DNA from 2 places in the Bacillus sp. TCT6 genome. Region 1 is predicted to be linked to the other one. Evidence: a T-box and tRNA genes for the amino acid it is inferred to sense, from the RefSeq annotation. Region 1 holds a T-box; the other holds one or more tRNA genes.

Region 1 (8,723 bases):
CAGGTGAGCATGGAAAAGGTTTTGCTATTGTAGCGAGTGAAGTGTTAAAGCTTGCTGAAGAATCAAATCATTCTGCGGGAAGAATTCAAGGGATTTTGAAGGAGTTTAGTAATCAAGCAAGTAAGGTAGAAGTGCAGGTAGAGAAGTCAGAAAGAGTACAAGAAGAGTGTAACGAAATGTTAGCAAGCGTTTTAACAAACGTAACTGATTTAGGGAAGTTTATTGATGCGATTAATAAAGTAATGCGAGAGGTTGTTATTCATCAAGAAAGTTTCCAAGTTAAAACGACGAATATTGTAAAGGATGTTACGCATGCTTCTAACGTAATTCAGCAAACTTCTACAGCTACAGAAGAAGTGCTAGCGAGTGTGGAAGAAGAAAAACATCGAAATGATATATCGGTGAAGACGTTACATACTGTTAGCGAGCAAGTGAAGTTACTAGAAGATATTCTAGAAAAGTAATATTTCTTGAAAAGGGCACACCATGTGTGCTCTTTTTTCATTTAAATGAATACTTGATAGTAATTTAATTGCTTTTCTGCGCGTTTTCTGCCAAGCTTAAGGAGATAAAGTGAGACTAATACCTACTGATTATTAGTTGAACCTCGCAAATAGCGGGATAAAATACTTCAAAGAAAGAATTATATAGGTGACGAATATGATTGAAGTTAAGACTTCTGAACTTAGTGATGGAGAATTTAATAGAGGTGTATTTGCAACTCGTGATATTAAAAAGGGTGAGTTGATTCACTCAGCACCAGTTATCTCTTATCCGAATGAACAGCATGAACACATTGAAAAAACGTTACTTGCTGACTACGCATTTGAGTATGGGGTAAATCATACGGCATTCCTGTTAGGATACGGCATGTTATTTAATCATGCATATAATCCGAATGCAACGTATGAAATTGTCTTCGAGAATCATACTTTTAACTTCTTCGCGTATAAGGATATAAAAGCGGGAGAAGAAATTTTAATCAATTATAATGGTGAAGTGGATGACGATGAGCTATTATGGTTTGATAAGGAAAAAGAAGAGAACGAAAAATAATTTAATGAGTATAGAAAGAGCACATTCTGTGGAATGTGCTCTTTTTTCATTGATGTAAATAAAGTAAAAAGTACAAAAAAATACCACTTTCTTTTTGTATGGTATAGTAAGATACTGAGGGATAGTGTTTTGAAAAAGTCACATATTTTACAAATTGTTGTCTTTCTGATGACATGTCAAGTTTAGTAGTCCATTTGGGTTGCTTTATTATGCAATATATATTTTAATATGAGTGGCACCTCTTATAAATTAAGAGGTTTATAGGTGTCTCGAATTGATTTTGGGTACACTGTATCCACCACTTTAGGTTCTTTCATGTACGTGGGGATATTATGGGCCCGTATAACGGGATAAAATGAATATAGAAATAGAGGAATCGTAAAATGAATATGCAAGAGGTTTATAAATATTTAAGTACGGTATTGCCTGAAGGACATGTTAAACAAGATGAAATGTTAAAGAATCATACGCATATTAAAGTTGGCGGAAAAGCAGATGTTTTCGTTGCGCCTACAAATTATGATGAAATTCAAGAAGTTATCAAATATGCGAACGAATATAATATTCCAGTTACGTTTTTAGGAAATGGATCGAATGTCATTATTAAAGATGGTGGAATTCGCGGGATTACAGTAAGTTTAATTCATATTACAGGTGTTACTGTAACAGGAACGACGATTGTAGCACAGTGTGGCGCAGCAATTATTGATGTATCACGCATTGCATTAGATCATAATTTAACGGGTCTTGAGTTTGCTTGTGGTATTCCAGGTTCAGTTGGCGGAGCATTATATATGAATGCTGGTGCATACGGCGGTGAAATTTCGTTTGTATTAACAGAAGCTGTCGTAATGACAGGTGATGGAGAGCTACGTACTTTGACGAAAGAAGCATTTGAATTTGGATATCGTAAGAGTGTATTTGCGAACAACCATTACATTATTCTTGAAGCGAGATTTGAACTTGAAGAAGGTGTACGTGAAGAAATTAAAGCAAAAATGGATGATTTAACGTTTAAGCGTGAGTCAAAACAGCCTCTAGAATACCCTTCTTGTGGTAGCGTATTTAAGCGCCCACCAAATAACTTTGCTGGTAAGTTGATTCAAGACTCAGGACTACAAGGTAAGCGAATTGGTGGAGTAGAAGTTTCTTTAAAACATGCTGGATTTATGGTGAATGTTGATAACGGAACAGCACAAGATTACATCGATTTAATTCACTTCGTACAAAAGACAGTTGAAGAGAAATTTGGCGTGAAGTTAGAGCGAGAAGTAAGGATTATTGGAGAAGATAAGGAATAACGAAATACGTATGAAGATATGAATTATTTTAAAATAACATTTGGGTATTGTTGACAATTTGTTTTCAATTCAATATAATGGCTAATAATTTAACAAATAACATACGTTGAAAGAGCCCAGTAGCAGTTTGTCACTGTTAACGAGAGAGCTAGGGGTTGCTGGAACCTAGCACAAACAAACTTGCGAATTACACTCTGGAGTATCTTAGGTAATGCTAAGCGGACTAGCAATCGATATTATTGCTAAGAGTGGTATGAGTAGCTATGCTATTTATGCAAACTGGGTGGTAACACGGTGAATAATCGTCCCTATGTCTATCGTAGACATAGGGGCTTTTTTGTTTTTAAAAAATAAAGGGGATGACAAAAGATGAATATTATTGATGAATTAGAATGGCGCGGCGCCGTTAATCAGCAGACTGACGAAGAAGGCTTACGTAAGCTAGTAGAAGAGAAAAAGATTTCACTATACTGCGGAGTTGATCCAACTGGTGATAGTATGCATATCGGACATTTGATTCCGTTTATGATGATGAAGAGATTCCAATTAGCTGGCCATCATCCTGTTATTTTAATTGGCGGGGCAACAGGAACAATTGGTGATCCGAGTGGACGACAATCAGAGCGTCAACTTCAAACGTTAGAAGTGGTTCAGCATAATGTAGATGCGTTAACAGCACAAATGAAAAAGCTATTTGATTTTGGTGGAAATAGCGAAGTGAAGATGGTAAATAACTATGATTGGACACATGAAATAAATATTATTGAGTTTTTACGTGATTACGGGAAAAACTTTAGCATCAATAGCATGTTAGCGAAGGATATTGTAGCAAGCCGCTTAGATACAGGTATTTCTTTCACAGAATTCACATATCAAATTTTGCAAGCGATGGATTTTCACCATTTATACACGAAAGAGGATGTTCAACTTCAAATTGGTGGTAGTGACCAATGGGGAAATATTACGAGTGGTTTAGATTTAATTCGTAAGTTAGAAGGTCATGAGGCTAAAGTATTCGGATTAACGATTCCGTTATTATTAAAATCGGACGGTACGAAGTTTGGTAAATCAGCAGGTGGTGCAGTTTGGCTTGATCCTGAAAAAACGACACCGTTTGAATTTTACCAGTTCTGGGTAAATACAGATGACCGTGACGTAATTAAATACTTGAAATACTTTACGTTCTTAAAGAAAGAGCGTATTGATGAATTAGCAGCGAAGGTAGAAGTCGAGCCTCATAAACGTGAAGCGCAAAAAGTGCTAGCGGAAGAAATGACGAAATTCGTTCATGGAGAAGAGGCGTTATTACAAGCTGAGAAAATTACAGCAGCGTTATTTAGCGGAGATATTAAATCGTTAACAGCTGATGAAATTGAACAAGGTTTTAAAGAAATGCCAACATTCCATTCTTCAAAAGAGACAAAAAATATTGTAGAGTGGCTAGTTGATTTAGGAATTGAACCATCCAGACGACAAGCACGCGAGGACATTAATAATGGTGCGATTTCTATGAATGGTGAGAAAGTAACAGATGTGGGTACGGATGTTACTGTAGAAAATTCATTTGATGGAAGATTTATTATTATTCGTAAAGGGAAGAAGAACTACAGCCTTGTGAAATTAGGAGAATAGTTTGTGTGAAAGGGGTGGGAGTAGGAAGAATACTTCCACCCCTTTCATATACACAATTTAGACATAAAATAATCAGTAAATTTAGATAATTAAAAGGGTTATATTATTCTTCTGCCGAATATATAAGTTAGAGAAAATTACGGATAAAGTGAAACTTTAATCAGTGGGGGGGTGTTCCTCCCCACTGATTATTAGTTGAACCAATCGGGCTTTTACGGGCAGTTAATCTTCCGACTTCATCCCTGCATTCACTGGATTTTAAGGTGGAGGTTTTACTGCCCGTTAATGCGGGATAAAAATAGCCCGAACCATGCAGGGCATGATTCGGGCTTATATTCAGCTTAGTAAGCTAAGCTGAATAGACCTTTAATGTGTGATAAGTAACGAACGTTACTTGCTTCTTTCATTAATGATGCTGGTAAGCCTTTAAGTGGAGTATTGCTTGCTCCAATTGTAGCAACCGCATCTTTACGTCCTAGACTAGCAAGTGTTCCAGAGTTTACAGGTGCGAACTCTTCGAATGCTTTGCCTTCTAGTGCTGCGTATAAGTTGTATCCAATTAACTCACCCATTTGCCAAGCGATTTGTGCAGTTGGTGGGTATGGACGACCGTCTGGAGAGAAGACAACAGCGCTGTCTCCAGCAACGAATACGTCTTTGTGAGAAGTAGATTGCAGGTATGCATCAACTGTTGCACGACCACGGTTAACTTCAAGACCTGATTCACCGATTAATGGGTTACCTTGTACGCCACCTGTCCAAACGAATGTGTTAGCAACAAGTTTTTGACCGTCTTTTAAGTCGATCTCATTGCCAGCAACGTTTGTTACAGGAAGACCTGTTAAGAATGTAACACCGCGTGCTTCTAGGCTAGTAGTTGCACGTTCGATTAAGTGGTCTGGTAATACTGGAAGGATTTTTGGACCTGCTTCAACAAGAAGAAGTTTAACTTCTTTTGGATTTACGCCGTGGCTTTTTGCAAGTTTAGGCATAATGTCAGCAAGCTCACCAACTAGCTCAACGCCAGTTAATCCGCCACCACCGATTACGATTGTAGCATCAGCTTCGTTTTTCGTTTTCGCGTATTCACGAATACGGTCTTCAACGTGTTTGTAGATTTTGTTTGCATCAGCAGCAGATTTTAATACCATGCTGTTTTCTTCTAGTCCTGGAATACCGAAGTAAGCAGTTTTACTTCCTAAAGCAACTACAAGTGCATCGTAAGATAAAGTAGTGCCGCCAGCTAGTTTGATTTCTTTGCTATCAACAGAGAATGACTCAACTGTTGCGATTTTAAGATCGATATCTTTGCCTTTGAAAAGCTTTGTAAGTGGCATTGCAATTGCTTGCTCAGCAACGTTACCAGCTGCAAGGCGGTGTAGTTCAGTGATGATTTGGTGTGTTGGGTATTGGTTAATCACTGTAACTTGTGCTTCTGATTTGCTGTAATATTTACGTACGTTTAAAGCGGCAAGAAGACCGCCATAACCAGCGCCTAAGATGACAATTTGTTTTGACATAGTATGATATCCCCCGTCTTTACTAATTGTTGTTATAAGTTAAATTATTTATTGTTACGTTCTGCACTAATTTGAAGATATGCGTTCACAAAGCGGAACATTTTTTGTGCTTGTGGATCTTTTAGTAATTTTAATAGACCGAATAGGCCGATAACTTCAGTACTTTCGTCAGCACGATCTTTCGCTTCGATTGCAGTTGCAGCCATGCTTTTCACTGTATCTTTTACAGGTTCTACAAGCTCTGTAATTGCACCAACAGTGTCGCTTTTTAATACTTCATCAGTAGCAACAGTTTGAGCGAAGTCATAAGACTTAGTTAAAATGTTAACAAGCTCAGTTAATTTTGGAAGCTGTTCTACTAGTGTTGTTAATGATTCTTGTACCTCAGGTTTTAACAACTGATCAAGTACATCAAGTTGTCCTTGGCTAGCAGAAATTTGTACAGTTTCTTGTTCTGGCTTTGTTTGAGTCATAGTTTCTGGCATCTCCAATTCTCCTTTACGATAGCAATACTCTTATTTTTTATAAGTAAGATAGTAAACGTTTACGAAACTTTATGCAAAGTTTCACAAAACACAATAAAATGCCTTTAAATATATGGCAGCAAACAAGCTGACATAGATCTAAAACCACATTTTCTTACCTATTGTTTATGAACTGTCCGATACATGGCTTGTCCGCATAATGGAAAAGCTCCGCTACCGGAAAGTGTATATAATATATATCCTATATTATATACTATATGCACCTATGTTAACATAAAAATGATTCCTAATTATTTGATATTGAGTGTATAACCTAGTGCTGACAAGGTATGAAAGCGTATAAAATATTTTGTTTTAGTTAGAAATGTACATATATATATAGAAAAAAAGGAAAAAACGAACAAATTCATGTTCGTTTTTTCCTTTTTTCCTATTATTCACCTTCTGCAATTAGCATCGATGTATTACCTTCTTTTTCAAGATGACATTCGCCCCAAGTACAAAGAGAGTCAAGAATTGATTCTAAAGACCAACCGTAATCAGTAAGGGAGTATTCTACTTTTGGCGGGACTTGGTTGTAGACTTTTCTTTGAATGACCCCGTCGTCCTCTAATTCGCGTAATTGCTGAGTTAACATTTTTTGTGTAATACCAGGCATTAAACGTTTTAGTTCACTCGTTCTTTTTGTGCCTTTCGTTAGATGACAAAGGATAACAACCTTCCATTTTCCACCGATAACCTCTAAAGTCGCCTCTACAGGAATATTGTATTTTTTCATATGAAACCCTCCTTTTATGAGTAAAGTAAGCTTAATAATACAAATGTTACTTTTTAGTACCTATAGCACTTTAAAGTACGTACTTTTTATCATGTTAAATATGTTTCATAATAGCACATGTGAGAAGCAAGTGAGTAGTACGGTACCAAAAAGTGACTATGTTACTTTTTAGTGCCTATCGTACTTTAAAGTGCGTTCTTCAAAAAAGGAATGAAACCATTCATAATAGCATTTGTAAGTATAAAATATATTTTTTAGAAGATAAAAGGGCCTTTTTATCACACTATTATGATTGGATTTCTTGTAATAAGGAGGAATTCAATTGAGTTCATATACAGTACCATCTTCAGAAGTTCAGACGAATCGAAGAAGTATGTTTGCTTTATTAGCACTAGCAATTAGTGCATTTGGGATTGGTACGACCGAGTTTATTAGTGTCGGTTTACTACCATCTATTTCGAAAGATTTAAATGTTTCGGTTACAACAGCTGGTTTAACCGTTTCTTTATATGCATTAGGAGTAGCGTTTGGTGCTCCAGTATTGACGTCATTAACAGCTAGTATGTCGCGAAAGACGTTGTTAATGTGGATTATGATTATTTTCATTATTGGCAATGGTATTGCGGCAGTAGCAACAAGTTTTACTGTGCTACTTATCGCGAGGGTTGTATCTGCGTTTGCGCATGGGGTTTTTATGTCAATTGGATCTACAATTGCGGCTGCGCTTGTACCTGAGAATAAACGTGCAAGTGCAATAGCATTTATGTTTACTGGTTTAACTGTTGCGACTATTACAGGTGTACCAATTGGAACATTTATCGGTCAACAATTTGGCTGGAGAGCATCGTTTATGGTTATTGTGGCAATTGGAGTCGTTGCTTTAATCGCCAACAGTATGCTAATTCCTTCTAACTTAAAAAAGGGTACGTCTGTATCATTTCACGATCAATTTAAGTTGATTACGAACGGAAGACTATTACTTGTATTTATCATTACTGCATTAGGATACGGGGGAACATTCGTAACATTTACGTATTTATCTCCGTTATTACAAGAAGTAACAGGATTTAAAGCAAGTACCGTTACAATTATTTTGTTAGTATACGGAATTGCAATTGCGATTGGGAATATGGTCGGCGGAAAATTATCAAATTATAATCCGATTCGATCGTTATTTTACATGTTCTTTATTCAAGCGATTGTATTATTTGTTTTAACATTTACAGCGCCATTTAAAGTTGCTGGATTCATTACAATTATTTTTATGGGACTATTTGCGTTTATGAATGTCCCAGGGCTACAAGTGTATGTCGTTATCTTGGCTGAGAGGTTTGTACCTAGCGCTGTTGATGTAGCATCAGCGATTAACATTGCAGCATTTAACGCAGGAATTGCTCTTGGTGCTTACTTGGGCGGTATTGTAACGAACTCGTTAGGATTAATTCATACGGCTTGGGTAGGCGGAATTATGGTAGTAGGTGCTGTGATTTTAACAGCGTGGAGCATGACATTAGAAAAAAGAGATCAAGTAAAATAAAAGGAGAGAAAATAAAATGAAAAACTTACAAAGTAAAACAGTATTAAATAATGGTGTAGAAATGCCTTGGTTCGGTTTAGGTGTATTTAAAGTAGAAGAAGGACCAGAACTTGTAGAAGCTGTAAAATCAGCGATTAAAGCAGGATACCGTAGCATCGATACAGCTGCAATTTACGGAAATGAAAAAGCTGTAGGTGAAGGAATCCGTGCCGGTATTGAAGCGACTGGTATTTCAAGAGAAGAATTATTTATCACTTCAAAAGTATGGAACGCAGATCAAGGATACGAAGAAACAATTGCTGCATACGAAGAGAGCTTAAAGAAATTAGAACTAGATTATTTAGACCTATATCTTGTTCACTGGCCTGTAGAAGGAAAATATAAAGATACGTGGAGAGCGCTAGAAACACTTTA
Region 2 (8,723 bases), 4.4 Mb from region 1:
TCTCTATATCAGGCTCTTCAAATCCAGATTGATAATTTAATTGTTGTTGCTGGATTAAGCGCTGCTTTAATTCCTCAAAAGGAGAAGCACTCGCAAAGCCTATTTTATCTATGCCAATTGTTTTACTATACGCAATTACATCTTGCTTTAATTGTTCAAAATCCACTCTTAATCGCCTCCTCAGATGAATCCATCATCCCTTATGTAACGACTTTATTGGTTAGTAATTCACTTTTGGAATACTATTATTTACTTCTATTTTCGCATGTAATTATATTTTTCAAACATTAAAAAACGCAATGCCTCGTTTATCTCGGAAACGAAACACTGCGTTGATCACAATTTATAGAAAAACATTTAATAAAATTTGGAGCGGGTGAAGAGAATCGAACTCTCGACCAGAGCTTGGAAGGCTCTTGTTTTACCACTAAACTACACCCGCAAATATGAATTACATATAAGATATTAGAATAACTTATGTAAAGTAGTATAGCATGTTAAAAAAATAGAGGCAAGAATTTTATCGAAAAAAGTCGAAAAAGTGATGAGAGACCTCATCACTTTTTCAATTCTTTATCAATGGCCTTCTTCATACTATCGAAATCAGGGTTTGCAAGATTTCCGTTTACATATACTGAAGGAGCACCTTGAACTTTTAATTTTTGAGCACGATCTGAATCTTTACGTACTTTTTCTGTAATTTCTTTACTGTGTAAATCTTTCTTAAATTGCTCTACATCAACTTTTGGAAGTTTCTCTTTCACAATACTAAGAAGCAAATCTTCTGTAATCCATTCTTCCGTATCTTTCTTTTGATTTTGATAAATCTCATCATAGAAAATCCAGAATGAATCTTTATCTTGTTTATAAATTGCTTCACCAGCTGCTGCACCTAAATCCGAGTCTTTTCCGATAAATGGGAAGTTAATAAAATATAACTGCACTTTGCCTTTATCAATATACTCTTCTTTTAATCGAGGTAATACTGTTACATCCCAAGTACGACAAGCAGGACATTTGAAGTCTCCAAATTCAACTACCTTAACTGGAGCATCATCTTTCCCTAAAGATTGTTGCGTGGAATAAGCAAACATCTCATTCCCTTTATCTTTTTTGTCATTTATGATGCTATACGCAATTGTTCCAATTACAATCAATACTGCGATAGAAAAAACTATACCAAGAGCCATGAGTTTATTTGATTTCATATACATTCCTCTTTAAATTCATATTCTGTATACAGCATTGTACACAATACACATAATATCAACACTTATATACGTCACGCAATGAACACGCTCACATAAATTACAAAAACACAATAATTGTGACGATATTGTGTCACAATTTGTCACAATTTATTCAAAAAAAGAAGCTCCTCTGTAGGAACTTCTCTTAACTTACTGCTTTTTTACGCGCGCTATTTAACATCGACTGCTCTATTTTTATATCATGACGAATTACCAATTTCTCACTAACTGCTTGAACATACTCATCATGGCTTATATAGCCTTCTTTCTCCATTAGTCTCAAAACGACATTTCGTCTCTCTACTGCTTTATCATAATTTTGGGCAGGTGAGTAATAAGCAGGTGCTTTTACTACAGCAGCCATCATTGCACTTTCAGCCAACGTTAATTGGTTCACCTTTTTACCGAAGTAAAGGTTTGCTGCTTTTTCAATTCCCCATGCTCCTTCTCCATAATAAATGTTACTTACATATAATTTTAAAATTTCATCCTTCGTAAATGTACGTTCAATTTTTTTCGTATAAAAAATCTCTTTCCACTTACGAGAAAATGTACGTTCATTCGTTAAAAAAGCATTTTTAGATAGCTGCTGTGTAATCGTGCTTCCTCCCTGTACGACACCACCAGCCTTTATATTCTCAACAGAGGCCCTAATAATTGCTATATAATCTAAACCGTTATGATGATAAAATCTTTTATCTTCTGTCGCAATAAATGCATGTGTTAATGATTCTGGTACCTCTAACTTAGCCGGCACATGTAATTTACTAATATCACTTTGCTCAATCATTACATTTCCAATGAATAATAACGTACAACTTAACAATAATAATAATATAATGGCTTTATAAAAAAGTTTAGTCATTGGATTTAATGCAACTTTTTGATGATAGTTCACCCTAGATAATACTCGTTCTTTCATCTTGAACACCTCTTTTCCACACAGCATATAACTCTTACTTTAAGAATACATTGTTGTAAAAAAATATCCCATCGATTTCTCTTACACGTACCTTACATCATTGTAAGGTATAAAGTGAAACTTTAATAAGCCCTCATCAATCAGGCTTACTGCCCAGCAAATAGTCGGATAAAAAAGTATTGTATCACAGTCTTTTTTTATCTACTATTCATCTGAAATATTGAATATAGGTATGTTAAAGTACGAATAACCAATAAGAGAGTAACCCTTAAGACTATTATATTTTCACTTTACACTTTAATTATATCATCTACAAATATATGTACTTTTAACTATCTAGTAATCTAAATGTATATAACATATAAAGTGAAACTTTAATCAGTGGGGGTTTTGTTCATCCCCACTGATTATTAGCCCTCACCAATTGGGCTGCCCGGCAAATAGCGGGATAAATCCATTATACAGAACAAACGTTCTATAAATCAATACTAGCGCTATTATTATTTTGACCTTTTTCTTAAACAGTATACAAAAAAAAAGAGTAGTGATTTGAATGTATCTCAAATCGGTCACTCTTTTCTTTACAATCTTCCTATTAAACTATACGGCTGTACTTCCCACGTTTCGTACGGAATATAATGTGTTGCTCTCATCGCATCAAGCGTTCTGGATTTCATATGAGGACGCGTTATATACTCATCTATATTCTCTTCATTTAAAGCAACAAATTTAGCCTCTTGTATTTCTTCAGGTTGAATTTTTATTTCACCGCTCACATATGCCACTTTAAAAACAACAGCTAAAATATGCATAGAAGCATTATAGTAAACACCTGTAACTCCAACCGGCTTCACAGTTAAACCGGTTTCCTCAAACATTTCCCTACAAACTGCTTGATCGAGCGCTTCTCCTTCTTCCACCTGTCCTCCTGGCAACTCCCACGTATCCGATCGCCAATGTACTTTAGCTAATAACACTTCATCTTTTTCATTTGTTAAATAACCTGCTACAGCAACGATATGCTTTGGTGTTTTATGTTCCATATTAAACCTCCTAGAAATAATGATTATTTCATATATCCCTATAAGCATATTCCCTGTCTACAACAAAATACCTTTACTAATTCATCAACTTAATTAACTTCATAAAAAAAGCCTCTATCCGTTAAACGGACAGGGCTTCTATCGTATTATTCTCCTAAGTCTACGTTGTGGTAAACTTGTTGCACATCTTCTAAATCTTCTAATGCATCAACCATTTTCTCAAATTGTACTTGAGCATCTTCGGGAAGTGTAACATCACTTTGTGCAAGCATTGTTAATTCTGCAACTGTAAATTCTTCAACACCAGCACCTTTAAGTGCAGATTGTACTGAATGGAATTGATCAGGTTCAGCATACACGATAACAGAATCTTCTTCTTCTAGAATGTCACGTGCATCAACATCTGCTTCCATTAAAATTTCAAGAACTTCATCTGATGTTTTACCTTCAAGGCCGATAACAGCTGTCGCATCAAACATGTAAGCTACAGAACCGTTTACACCCATGTTACCACTGTTTTTGCTAAATGCAGCTCGTACATCTGCTGCAGTACGGTTTACGTTATTTGTAAGTGTATCTACAATAACCATAGCTCCATTTGGTCCAAATCCTTCATAACGAAGCTCGTCATAATTTTCCTCTGAACCGCCTTTTGCCTTTTCAACTGCACGATCAATAATTGTTCTTGGTACATTGTATGTTTTCGCACGTTCTAATACGACTCTAAGCGCTTGGTTTGATTCTGGATCTGGCTCTCCTTGTTTTGCCGCCACATAAATTTCACGTCCAAATTTCGCGTATATACGGCTTGTATTTGCATCTTTCGATGCTTTTTTGTCTTTAATATTGTTCCATTTACGGCCCATACTTTCCACTCTCTTTCTCGTTTTAAATCTACATAAAAATATTAATATGAAATATAATGTGTGTTCAACACATTTTTAAAAGAAATATAAAAAGTTCATTTTTGATTCATATTACAGACATAATATAAATCACTATCATTTTGTTCTTTCGACAAGTTATATTATACATGAATTCCTAAGTTTATTACGAATTTTAGCATCACATAATATAATTTAACAAAAAAGACTCTAACATTTCTGTTAGAGTCTTTTTATATTGCCGATACCGATTTCCATAATATTCCCATAATTACTTTCTATTGCTGTACAATAAAAATAGGGAAAAATTTGAAGAAAAGGTGGAGGGAGAATTATGACACATTCAAATGAGAAAAAATCACATGCTTTTAAAGGAATAGGAGAGAAGTTAAACCCAACTATCTATCAAGTAAGATTCATGAAATTAGATGAACCAATCCAATTTGAGGCGTTTCCTGAATTGAAGGAATTAGGGGACTGGTTGAGTACTTCAACGCACATGTGGTCGTGCCACTCAACTATGTACAAATACAACAGAGAAAAGTTTGAAAAGAAGTTTTTAGAAATTACGAAATTAACAGCTGATCATGTACTAATATCTACTGGTGGTGTCGGATTTAACTTCATGTCACCGGGGTGGAGAAATTCTCTCTAGAGTGCTTGAAGGGAATATTATAGAATACCGCAATTAAAAGGATAAAATTGAATGTTTGTTTTTATCCTTTTAATGTTTCGCAGTTTACTCACCGTACACTTTTTGTGCTTATTTTGTCATGTAATGAAAAGAAAACAAAAAAAACTCTATACTAATTGTATAGAGTTTTTTTACGACGTTCATGATACCGATGGTCGGGGTCGAACCGACACTCCCGAAGGAACACGATTTTGAGTCGTGCGCGTCTGCCAATTCCGCCACATCGGCACAAAAGAAAAGGCGGCAACCGGATTTGAACCGGTGATAAAGGTTTTGCAGACCTCTGCCTTACCACTTGGCTATGCCGCCATATTAAATTTCATTGGAGCGGAAGACGGGATTCGAACCCGCGACCCCAACCTTGGCAAGGTTGTATTCTACCACTGAACTACTTCCGCAAAAATGGCTGGGCTAGCTGGATTCGAACCAGCGCATGACGGAGTCAAAGTCCGTTGCCTTACCGCTTGGCTATAGCCCATCGAATTCTTACTTAATTATATGTAAGTATCAATTAAATTATTTGTAATTTTAAAAATAAAAATGGGGCGACTGATGGGAATCGAACCCACGAATGCCGGAGCCACAATCCGGTGCGTTAACCACTTCGCCACAACCGCCATGTTGTGTAAATATATTTGGCAGGGGCAGTAGGAATCGAACCCACACTGGAGGTTTTGGAGACCTCAGTTCTACCTTTAAACTATGCCCCTATGTAAATGGTGGAGGGGGGCAGATTCGAACTGCCGAACCCGAAGGAGCGGATTTACAGTCCGCCGCGTTTAGCCACTTCGCTACCCCTCCGAAACTTACATGGTGCCGGCTAGAGGACTTGAACCCCCAACCTACTGATTACAAGTCAGTTGCTCTACCAATTGAGCTAAGCCGGCGTATTTTATTAAAATAAATGGTGGCTCGGGACGGAATCGAACCGCCGACACGAGGATTTTCAGTCCTCTGCTCTACCGACTGAGCTACCGAGCCTTATTAAAATGGCGGTCCCGACCGGGGTCGAACCGGCGATCTCCTGCGTGACAGGCAGGCATGTTAACCACTACACCACGGGACCATTTGGTTGCGGGGACAGGATTTGAACCTGCGACCTTCGGGTTATGAGCCCGACGAGCTACCGTGCTGCTCCACCCCGCGATAATACTATTTATATAAAATTCATATGGTGGAGGATGACGGGATCGAACCGCCGACCCCCTGCTTGTAAGGCAGGTGCTCTCCCAGCTGAGCTAATCCTCCAAAGTGGTGACCCGTACGGGATTCGAACCCGTGTTACCGCCGTGAAAGGGCGGTGTCTTAACCACTTGACCAACGGGCCAAATATTATAAATCCTATGGCGGAGAGCAAGGGATTCGAACCCTTGATACGCTTGTGACGTATACACGATTTCCAATCGTGCTCCTTCGGCCAACTCGGACAGCTCTCCAATGGCTCCGCAGGTAGGAATCGAACCTACGACCGATCGGTTAACAGCCGATAGCTCTACCGCTGAGCTACTGCGGAATAATATTGCCTGGCAACGTCCTACTCTCACAGGGACAAGGTCCCAACTACCATCGGCGCTAGAGAGCTTAACTTCCGTGTTCGGTATGGGAACGGGTGTGACCTCTCTGCCATCATTACCAGACATTATTCTTTTGAGACAATCATTATTATAACTTATTCACTTTAAAAGTCAACAAATTTTTTATGTTCTCTCAAAACTAGATAACATCGCTACATATTATATGGTTAAGTCCTCGATCTATTAGTATTCGTCAGCTCCACATGTCACCATGCTTCCACCTCGAACCTATCAACCTGATCATCTTTCAGGGATCTTACTAGCTTACGCTATGGGAAATCTCATCTTGAGGGGGGCTTCATGCTTAGATGCTTTCAGCACTTATCCCTTCCGCACATAGCTACCCAGCTATGCCCTTGGCAGAACAACTGGTACACCAGCGGTGCGTCCATCCCGGTCCTCTCGTACTAAGGACAGCTCCTCTCAAATTTCCTACGCCCACGACGGATAGGGACCGAACTGTCTCACGACGTTCTGAACCCAGCTCGCGTACCGCTTTAATGGGCGAACAGCCCAACCCTTGGGACCGACTACAGCCCCAGGATGCGATGAGCCGACATCGAGGTGCCAAACCTCCCCGTCGATGTGGACTCTTGGGGGAGATAAGCCTGTTATCCCCGGGGTAGCTTTTATCCGTTGAGCGATGGCCCTTCCATGCGGAACCACCGGATCACTAAGCCCGACTTTCGTCCCTGCTCGACTTGTAGGTCTCGCAGTCAAGCTCCCTTATGCCTTTGCACTCTACGAATGATTTCCAACCATTCTGAGGGAACCTTTGGGCGCCTCCGTTACACTTTAGGAGGCGACCGCCCCAGTCAAACTGCCCACCTGACACTGTCTCCCGGGTCGATAAGACCCGTAGGTTAGAATTTCAATACAGTCAGGGCGGTATCCCACCAGCGCCTCCACCGAAGCTAGCGCTCCGGTTTCAATGGCTCCCGCCTATCCTGTACAAACTGTACCAAAATTCAATATCAGGCTACAGTAAAGCTCCACGGGGTCTTTCCGTCCTGTCGCGGGTAACCTGCATCTTCACAGGTACTATAATTTCACCGAGTCTCTGGTTGAGACAGTGCCCAAATCGTTACACCTTTCGTGCGGGTCGGAACTTACCCGACAAGGAATTTCGCTACCTTAGGACCGTTATAGTTACGGCCGCCGTTTACTGGGGCTTCAGTTCAGAGCTTCGCTTACGCTAACCCCTCTCCTTAACCTTCCAGCACCGGGCAGGTGTCACCCCCTATACTTCGCCTTACGGCTTCGCAGAGAGCTGTGTTTTTGCTAAACAGTCGCTTGGGCCTATTCACTGCGGCTTTCCGTTAAGAAAGCACCCCTTCTCCCGAAGTTACGGGGTCATTTTGCCGAGTTCCTTAACCAGAGTTCTCTCGCACACCTTAGGATTCTCTCCTCGCCTACCTGTGTCGGTTTGCGGTACAGGCACCTTTTATCTCGCTAGAAGCTTTTCTTGGCAGCGGGGAATCAAAGACTTCGCTCCATAAGGAGCTTCCCCATCACAGCTCAGCCTTCACGATAAGCGGATTTGCCTACTTATCAGCCTAACTGCTTGGACGTGCACAACCAATCGCACGCTTCTTCTATCCTTCTGCGTCCCTCCATTGCTCAAACGATAAAGAGGTGGTACAGGAATATCAACCTGTTGTCCATCGCCTACGCCTGTCGGCCTCGGCTTAGGTCCTGACTAACCCTGAGCGGACGAGCCTTCCTCAGGAAACCTTAGGCATTCGGTGGACGGGATTCTCACCCGTCTTTCGCTACTCATACCGGCATTCTCACTTCTAAGCGCTCCACCAGTCCTTCCGGTCTGACTTCACTGCACTTAGAACGCTCCCCTACCACTGATACCATTGGTATCAATTCGCAGCTTCGGTGGTGTATTTAGCCCCGGTACATTTTCGGCGCAGAGTCACTCGACTAGTGAGCTATTACGCACTCTTTAAATGGTGGCTGCTTCTAAGCCAACATCCTAGTTGTCTAAGCAACTCCACATCCTTTTCCACTTAATACACACTTTGGGACCTTAGCTGGCGATCTGGGCTGTTTCCCTCTTGACTACGGATCTTATCACTCGCAGTCTGACTCCTAAGGATAAGTCATTGGCATTCGGAGTTTGACTGAATTCGGTAATCCGATGAGGACCCCTAGTTCAATCAGTGCTCTACCTCCAAGACTCTTACACTTAAGGCTAGCCCTAAAGCTATTTCGGGGAGAACCAGCTATCTCCAGGTTCGATTGGAATTTCTCCGCTACCCACACCTCATCCCCGCACTTTTCAACGTGCGTGGGTTCGGGCCTCCATTCAGTGTTACCTGAACTTCACCCTGGACATGGGTAGATC

What was found. A T-box is a leader RNA that pairs with one kind of tRNA and senses whether it is charged. The one in region 1 lies ahead of tyrS (tyrosine--tRNA ligase), so its partner is inferred to be a tRNA-Tyr.
Region 2: it has a tRNA-Tyr gene. The T-box ahead of tyrS (tyrosine--tRNA ligase) is inferred to sense a tRNA for this amino acid. The anticodon was not compared.

Annotation. Positions count from the first base shown of each region.
Region 1 is NZ_JBVYHX010000001.1:4,681,950-4,690,672, reverse strand. It holds gene AC0ONG_RS24185 (DUF4077 domain-containing protein) at 1-464, shown strand, start outside; gene AC0ONG_RS24180 (SET domain-containing protein) at 661-1,056, shown strand; gene murB (UDP-N-acetylmuramate dehydrogenase) at 1,440-2,357, shown strand; T-box leader at 2,455-2,670, shown strand; gene tyrS (tyrosine--tRNA ligase) at 2,727-3,989, shown strand; gene AC0ONG_RS24165 (NAD(P)/FAD-dependent oxidoreductase) at 4,331-5,509, opposite strand; gene AC0ONG_RS24160 (DUF1641 domain-containing protein) at 5,554-5,994, opposite strand; gene AC0ONG_RS24155 (winged helix-turn-helix transcriptional regulator) at 6,428-6,772, opposite strand; gene AC0ONG_RS24150 (MFS transporter) at 7,146-8,309, shown strand; gene AC0ONG_RS24145 (aldo/keto reductase) at 8,326-8,723, shown strand, end outside.
Region 2 is NZ_JBVYHX010000001.1:267,681-276,403, reverse strand. It holds gene queG (tRNA epoxyqueuosine(34) reductase QueG) at 1-166, opposite strand, end outside; tRNA gene AC0ONG_RS01330 (tRNA-Gly) at 369-442, opposite strand; gene AC0ONG_RS01325 (DsbA family protein) at 558-1,208, opposite strand; gene AC0ONG_RS01320 (transglycosylase domain-containing protein) at 1,396-2,172, opposite strand; gene AC0ONG_RS01315 (NUDIX hydrolase) at 2,754-3,215, opposite strand; gene AC0ONG_RS01310 (YebC/PmpR family DNA-binding transcriptional regulator) at 3,362-4,081, opposite strand; gene AC0ONG_RS01305 (DUF3884 family protein) at 4,434-4,754, shown strand; tRNA gene AC0ONG_RS01300 (tRNA-Leu) at 4,940-5,021, opposite strand; tRNA gene AC0ONG_RS01295 (tRNA-Cys) at 5,032-5,102, opposite strand; tRNA gene AC0ONG_RS01290 (tRNA-Gly) at 5,117-5,191, opposite strand; tRNA gene AC0ONG_RS01285 (tRNA-Gln) at 5,197-5,271, opposite strand; tRNA gene AC0ONG_RS01280 (tRNA-His) at 5,335-5,410, opposite strand; tRNA gene AC0ONG_RS01275 (tRNA-Trp) at 5,430-5,503, opposite strand; tRNA gene AC0ONG_RS01270 (tRNA-Tyr) at 5,511-5,594, opposite strand; tRNA gene AC0ONG_RS01265 (tRNA-Thr) at 5,605-5,680, opposite strand; tRNA gene AC0ONG_RS01260 (tRNA-Phe) at 5,699-5,774, opposite strand; tRNA gene AC0ONG_RS01255 (tRNA-Asp) at 5,784-5,859, opposite strand; tRNA gene AC0ONG_RS01250 (tRNA-Met) at 5,863-5,939, opposite strand; tRNA gene AC0ONG_RS01245 (tRNA-Val) at 5,966-6,041, opposite strand; tRNA gene AC0ONG_RS01240 (tRNA-Glu) at 6,046-6,120, opposite strand; tRNA gene AC0ONG_RS01235 (tRNA-Ser) at 6,138-6,229, opposite strand; tRNA gene AC0ONG_RS01230 (tRNA-Asn) at 6,232-6,306, opposite strand; rRNA gene rrf (5S ribosomal RNA) at 6,315-6,430, opposite strand; rRNA gene AC0ONG_RS01220 (23S ribosomal RNA) at 6,531-8,723, opposite strand, start outside.